Thiosocius teredinicola: one gene and its partner. The protein of the gene in region 1 binds, or shares a complex with, the protein of each later gene. Links are inferred from orthologs where the notes say so. Each region holds a gene or a part of one and is shown on either strand. Other genes may lie near its edges. The genes, in order: nusB and rpsJ.

Region 1 (3,312 bases):
GCCGCTGATGGTCAACAGCGACGATCAGCTCGCATCGACCAACTTCACCGTGTCGATCGAGGCCGCCGAGGGCGTGACCACCGGCATCTCGGCCGCCGACCGCGCCACCACGGTGCTCGCCGCGGTCAAGGCCGATGCCCAACCGCAGGACCTGGTCCAGCCGGGCCACATCTTTCCGCTGATGGCCCAGCCCGGCGGGGTGCTGGTGCGTGCCGGCCATACTGAGGCGGGCTGCGATCTGGCGCGCCTTGCGGGGCTTTCGCCGAGCTCGGTGATCGTCGAGATCCTCAACGAAGACGGCAGCATGGCGCGCCGTCCCGACCTGGAGAAGTTCGCCGCCGAGCACGATCTTAAGATCGGCACCATCGCCGACCTGATCCAGTACCGGATCAAGAACGAGAAGACCGTCGAGCGGGTGACCTCGTGCAATCTGCCGACCAAGCGTGGCGATTTCCAGTTGCTGGCCTACCAGGACGTGATCGGCAACGACATCCACCTGGCCCTGGTCAAAGGCGAGATCAGCCCGGACCGACCGACGCTGGTGCGCGTGCACGTGCAGAACAGCCTGTGCGATCTGTTCGAGAGCACCCGCGACTGCGGCTGGCCGCTGCGCCGGGTCATGGACCAGGTGTCGGAAGAGGGCGAAGGCGTTATCGTGGTGCTGCGCAATTACGATACGGCGCGCGATATCGTGCATCGTATCCAGGATTACAAATGGCACGGTGTGGACGATCAGATCCCTGATCGCAGAAAAGGCGACGACGATGATCTGCGTACCATCGGCGTCGGCGCACAGATCCTGGTCGATCTGGGGGTGCGCAAGATGCGCGTGATGAGCGCGCCCAAACACCTGCATGCCTTGGCCGGCTTCGAGTTGGAAGTGGTCGAGTTTGTTAGTACCGAGTAGCTCGGCGCGACAGGCGTCGAAGAGGAAATCTGCATGAGTATCAAGACGATCGAGGGCGGCCTGACCGTCACCAATGCGCGTTTTTGCGTGGTAGTCGCGCGCTGGAACAGCTTTGTGGTCGACAGCCTGGAAGCCGGCGCGATCGACACCCTCAAGCGCCACGGTACGGCCGAGGAAGATATCACCGTGGTGCGTCTGCCCGGTGCCTTCGAGATGCCTTTGGTGCTGGAAAAGATCGCGGCGAAGGGCGAGTTCGATGCCATCGTCGCCCTCGGCGCCGTCATCCGCGGCGGCACGCCGCACTTCGAATACGTTGCCGGCGAATGCGTGAAGGGCATGGCGCAGGTCACGCTCAAGCACGGTGTGCCGATCGCGTTCGGTGTGCTCACGGTCGACACGATCGAGCAGGCCATCGAGCGCGCCGGTACCAAGGCCGGCAATAAAGGCGGTGAGGCAGCGGCATCGGCCATCGAGATGGTCAACCTGCTGCGCGAACTGTAAGGGGTAGCGGGAAGTGAGCCGGCAGCGCAGCCGCGCACGCAGTCTGGCCATCCAGGCGCTGTACCAATGGCAGATGGCCGGCCAGGACATCTCCGCCATCATCAACCATTTCATGATCGAACAGGACGCCAAGAAGTTCGACACCGATTATTTTGCCGAACTGGTGCGCTCGGTGCCGACCCGTCTGGCCGAGTTGGACGCGGCGCTGGCGCCGTGTGTCGACCGCTCGCTCGAAGCAGTCGATCCGGTCGAGCGGGCGATTCTGCGCCTGGGTGCCTATGAACTGCTCGAACATCCCGAGATTCCTTATCGCGTGGTGATCAACGAGGCGGTGGAACTGGCCAAGACCTTCGGCGCCGAAAAAGGCCATCGCTATGTCAACGGTGTGCTCGACAAGGCCGCACGCTCGCTGCGCCCGATGGAGGCAGCGTCGCGGCGCTGACAGCCGGGCTTGGCCGAATCCGAGTTCGACCTGATCCGACAATTCTTCGCCGACGCCACGCCGGCACGTGATGACGTGTCCCTCGGCATCGGCGACGACTGCGCGCTGCTGCAGGTGCCGGTCGGCAAGGAACTCGCCGTCAGCATGGATACCCTGGTCGAAGGTCGGCATTTCGTCGCCGGTGCCGACCCCGAGGCGCTCGGCCACAAGGCGCTGGCGGTCAACCTCAGCGATCTGGCCGCGATGGGTGCCGAACCTGCCTGGGTGACCCTGGCGCTGACCCTGCCGAATGCCGACACCGGTTGGCTGGCCGCCTTCATGCGCGGATTCAGTCGGCTCGCTGCTGAATACGACGTCGACCTGGTCGGCGGCGACACCACTCGCGGGCCGCTGAGTATTACCGTGCAGGTTCACGGTTTTGTCGCGCCCGGCAGTGCGCTGCGGCGTGCGGGTGCGCGCCCCGGCGATCGCCTGCTGGTCAGCGGTACGCTGGGCGACGCCTCGCTGGCCCTCGCGCAGCTTCAATCGGGCAGTAGCGCCCCTGATCCCGCGCTGCAGCAGCAACTCGACAGGCCCGCGCCGCGCGTGACGCTGGGGCGGTTATTGGCAGGCCGGGCGAGTGCGGCAATCGACATCTCCGACGGCCTGATCGGCGATCTGCGACACATCTGCGCGGCGAGCGGGGTGGGTGCGCGCATTGACCTGGCGCGACTGCCGCTGTCGGATGCTGTTCGCCAAGCCTGCGATAATGGCGACTGGCGCCATCCCCTGGCCGGGGGGGATGATTACGAACTGCTGTTCAGTGTCGCCAAAGCCAAGGTCGCCGATCTGCTGGCGGACTGCCGCAAGGCCGGGCACGCGATACAAGAAATCGGCGTGCTGGTCGATGAACAAGGCATTGTGCTGGTCTACCCGGATGGCCACGAAAGCTTGGAGACCCCCGATGGGTTCGACCATTTCCGATCCTGAAACGCTGCCGAAACCGACCCCGGGAAACCCGGTGCATATGCTGGCGTTCGGCCTGGGTGCGGGCTGCACGCCCAAGGCGCCGGGCACCATGGGTACGATTCTGGCCGTGGCGTTCTATCTGCCGCTGTCGCATCTGTCGCTGGTTACCTACGGCGCGGTGTTGGCCGTGGTGATCGGCGTCGGCATCTGGTTGTGTGACAAGACCACCCGCGACCTGGGCGTACACGATCACCCCGGCATCGTGTGGGACGAGATCGCCGGTTACCTGGTGACGATGTTTGCCGCGCCGGCCGGCTGGTTGTGGATCGTGCTGGGTTTCGTGTTTTTTCGGCTGTTCGATATCTGGAAGCCCTGGCCGATCGGTTGGCTCGACCGTCAGGTCGGCGGTGGGCTGGGTATCATGCTCGACGATCTGGTGGCGGGGGTCTTCGCGGCTGCCTGCCTGCAACTGTTGGCGTTGTGGCTATGACGGTGCGGCTTCACCTGTTGGCAC
Region 2 (2,978 bases), 3.1 Mb from region 1 along the record:
TGAGACGAAGGCTTACGACCAGATCGACAATGCGCCGGAAGAGCGTGAGCGTGGTATCACGATCGCGACCGCGCACGTTGAATACGAGTCGGAGTCGCGCCACTACGCGCACGTTGACTGCCCGGGACACGCGGACTACGTCAAGAACATGATCACCGGTGCGGCGCAGATGGACGGCGCGATTCTGGTGGTTTCGGCAGCAGACGGCCCGATGCCGCAGACCCGCGAGCACATCCTGCTGTCGCGTCAGGTTGGCGTGCCGTACATCATTGTGTACATGAACAAGGCCGACATGGTCGACGACGAAGAGCTGCTCGAGCTGGTCGAAATGGAGATCCGCGAGCTGCTGGATTCGTACGAATTCCCGGGAGACGACACCCCGATCATCGTCGGTTCGGCGCTCAAGGCGCTCGAAGGCGACAGCTCGGACATCGGCACCCCGTCGATCGACAAGCTGGTCGAGGCGCTGGACACCTACATCCCGACGCCGGAGCGTGCGGTTGATGGCGCGTTCATCATGCCGATCGAAGACGTGTTCTCGATCTCCGGTCGCGGCACCGTGGTCACCGGTCGTATCGAGCGTGGCGTGATCAATGTCGGTGACGAAGTTGAGATCGTCGGTATCAAGGACACCACCAAGACCACGTGTACGGGTGTTGAAATGTTCCGCAAGCTGCTCGACCGCGGAGAAGCTGGTGACAACGTCGGCGTTCTGCTGCGTGGCACCAAGCGTGATGACGTCGAGCGTGGTCAGGTCCTGGCGAAGCCGGGCTCGATCACCCCGCACACCCACTTCGAAGCCGAAGTGTATGTCCTGAGCAAGGACGAAGGTGGTCGTCATACGCCGTTCTTCAATGGCTATCGTCCGCAGTTCTACTTCCGTACGACGGACGTGACGGGTGCGTGCGAACTGCCGGAAGGCGTCGAGATGGTGATGCCGGGCGATAACGTAAAGATGACGGTGAAGCTGATTGCGCCGATCGCGATGGACGAAGGTCTGCGATTTGCAATCCGCGAAGGCGGCCGTACGGTCGGCGCCGGTGTCGTTGCCAAGATTATCGAGTAACAAATAATGACCAGTCAGCGTATTCGTATTCGTCTGAAGTCCTTCGATCATCGGTTGATCGACCAGTCCGCGCGCGAGATCGTTGATACCGCGAAGCGTACCGGTGCTCAGGTGTTGGGCCCGATCCCGCTGCCGACCAAGAAGGAGCGCTTCACAGTGCTGATCTCTCCGCACGTCAACAAAGACGCGCGCGATCAGTATGAGATTCGTACCCATAAGCGCTTGATGGACATCGTGGATCCGACCGACAAGACCGTCGATGCACTGATGAAACTCGATCTGGCAGCGGGTGTTGATGTTCAGATCAAACTGAACTGAGGTTAGAGACATGGCGATTGGAATCGTAGGCCGCAAAGCAGGCATGACACGCGTCTTCACCGAAGAAGGTGTCTCCGTGCCGGTGACCGTGATCGAAGTTGAGCCGAACCGCGTAACGCAGGTCCGCTCGGCGGAAACCGACGGTTACAGCGCAATTCAGGTCACTGTCGGCGGCCGCAAGGCCTCGCGCGTGAACAAGCCGATGGCTGGTCACTATGCAAAAGGTGGAATCGAAGCAGGCCGTGGTCTGTGGGAATTCCGCTTGGATGATCATGCGGGCGACGTGCCTGAAGTTGGCGCTGAATTGAATGCGGCGCTGTTCGAAGCGGGCCAGATGGTCGACGTGCGCGGTACCAGTAAAGGTAAAGGTTTCCAGGGTGGTGTGAAGCGTCACAACTTCCGCACACAGGACGCAACGCACGGTAACTCACTCTCGCATCGTGCTCCGGGCTCGATCGGTCAGTGTCAGACCCCGGGTCGCGTGTTCAAGGGCAAGAAAATGGCCGGCCATATGGGTGCGGAGCGTGTGACCACCCAGAACATTGAGATCGTTCGTGTCGATGCCGATCGCAACTTGCTGCTGGTCAAAGGTGCGGTTCCGGGTTCGCGTGGTGGCGACGTCGTTGTAACGCCGGCGATCAAACTGAAGAACAAGGGTTGAGAACATGGACCTGAACGTACAAGGCGGATCTAGCATCCAGGTCTCGGACGCCGTATTTGGCGCTGATTACAAAGAATCGCTGGTGCACCAGGTCGTTGTCGCCTACATGGCGGCGGCCCGTTCCGGCACCAAGGCGCAGAAAAACCGCTCGGCGGTCAGTGGTGGCGGCGCTAAACCGTTTCGCCAGAAAGGCACAGGTCGCGCGCGTCAGGGCACGATACGTAGCCCGATCTTCCGCACCGGTGGTGTGACCTTTGCGGCTAAGCCGCGCAGCTACGAGCAGAAGGTCAATCGGAAGATGTATCGCGGTGCTTTGCGCTCAATCCTGTCGGAGCTGGTTCGCCAGGATCGGCTGATTGTTGTCGACAGCTTCAGCGTTTCGGCGCCGAAGACCAAAGAGCTGGCAAGCAAGTTGGCGGAAATGGATGCCAACGATGCATTGATCATCACTGAAGCATTCGATGAAAACCTGCAACTCGCGAGCCGTAACCTGTATCACGTCGACGCGCGCGCGCTGAACGAAGTGGATCCGGTAAGCCTGATCGGGTTCAACAAGGTGGTTGTCACTTCCGGTGCATTGAAGGCACTCGAGGAGAAACTGGCATGAGCAGCAAAGAGCGTTTGATGTCGATCCTGCTGAGCCCGGTGGTGTCTGAGAAGAGCGCCATGGCCGCAGATGTGTCGAATCAGTTTGTGTTTCGCGTGGCTACCGACGCCACCAAACCGGAGATTGCGCGGGCGGTTGAGTTGATGTTCGACGTAAAGGTCGAAGATGTGCGCACCGCGAATGTGAAGGGCAAGCAAAAGCGTTTCGGCGCGATGCTCGGCAAGCGCAATAGCTGGAAAAAGGCCTACGTCCGCTTGCAGGAAGGGCACGATATCGATTTCGCCACCGGTGCCTGATTGGGCCCGCGGCTAGGAAACGGATAGAAC

The links.
Region 2: the proteins of nusB (region 1) and rpsJ are in contact, whole or in part, in a solved structure (PDB 3D3B), measured with the Escherichia coli proteins. The link is inferred for Thiosocius teredinicola from one-to-one orthologs.

The regions. Positions count from the first base shown.
Region 1 is NZ_CP019936.1:1,187,485-1,190,796, forward strand. Bases 214-3,135 are described here. They hold nusB (transcription antitermination factor NusB), read left to right. Parts: upstream 214-1,421; coding sequence 1,422-1,850; downstream 1,851-3,135. Other genes in these bases: ribBA (bifunctional 3,4-dihydroxy-2-butanone-4-phosphate synthase/GTP cyclohydrolase II), read left to right, coding at 214-907; ribH (6,7-dimethyl-8-ribityllumazine synthase), read left to right, coding at 941-1,408; thiL (thiamine-phosphate kinase), read left to right, coding at 1,860-2,819; B1781_RS05825 (phosphatidylglycerophosphatase A family protein), read left to right, coding at 2,794-3,135. Also shown: more of ribBA, read left to right, coding at 1-213; more of B1781_RS05825, read left to right, coding at 3,136-3,288; B1781_RS05830 (retropepsin-like aspartic protease family protein), read left to right, coding at 3,285-3,312. UniProt on the Escherichia coli protein: Part of the processive rRNA transcription and antitermination complex (rrnTAC). The complex forms an RNA-chaperone ring around the RNA exit tunnel of RNA polymerase (RNAP).
Region 2 is NZ_CP019936.1:4,335,406-4,338,383, reverse strand. Bases 1-2,728 are described here. They hold rpsJ (30S ribosomal protein S10), read left to right. Parts: upstream 1-1,072; coding sequence 1,073-1,384; downstream 1,385-2,728. Other genes in these bases: rplW (50S ribosomal protein L23), read left to right, coding at 2,649-2,728; rplD (50S ribosomal protein L4), read left to right, coding at 2,050-2,652; rplC (50S ribosomal protein L3), read left to right, coding at 1,395-2,045; tuf (elongation factor Tu), read left to right, coding at 1-1,066. Outside these bases: more of rplW, read left to right, coding at 2,729-2,948. UniProt on the Escherichia coli protein: Involved in the binding of tRNA to the ribosomes. Part of the processive rRNA transcription and antitermination complex (rrnTAC). The complex forms an RNA-chaperone ring around the RNA exit tunnel of RNA polymerase (RNAP).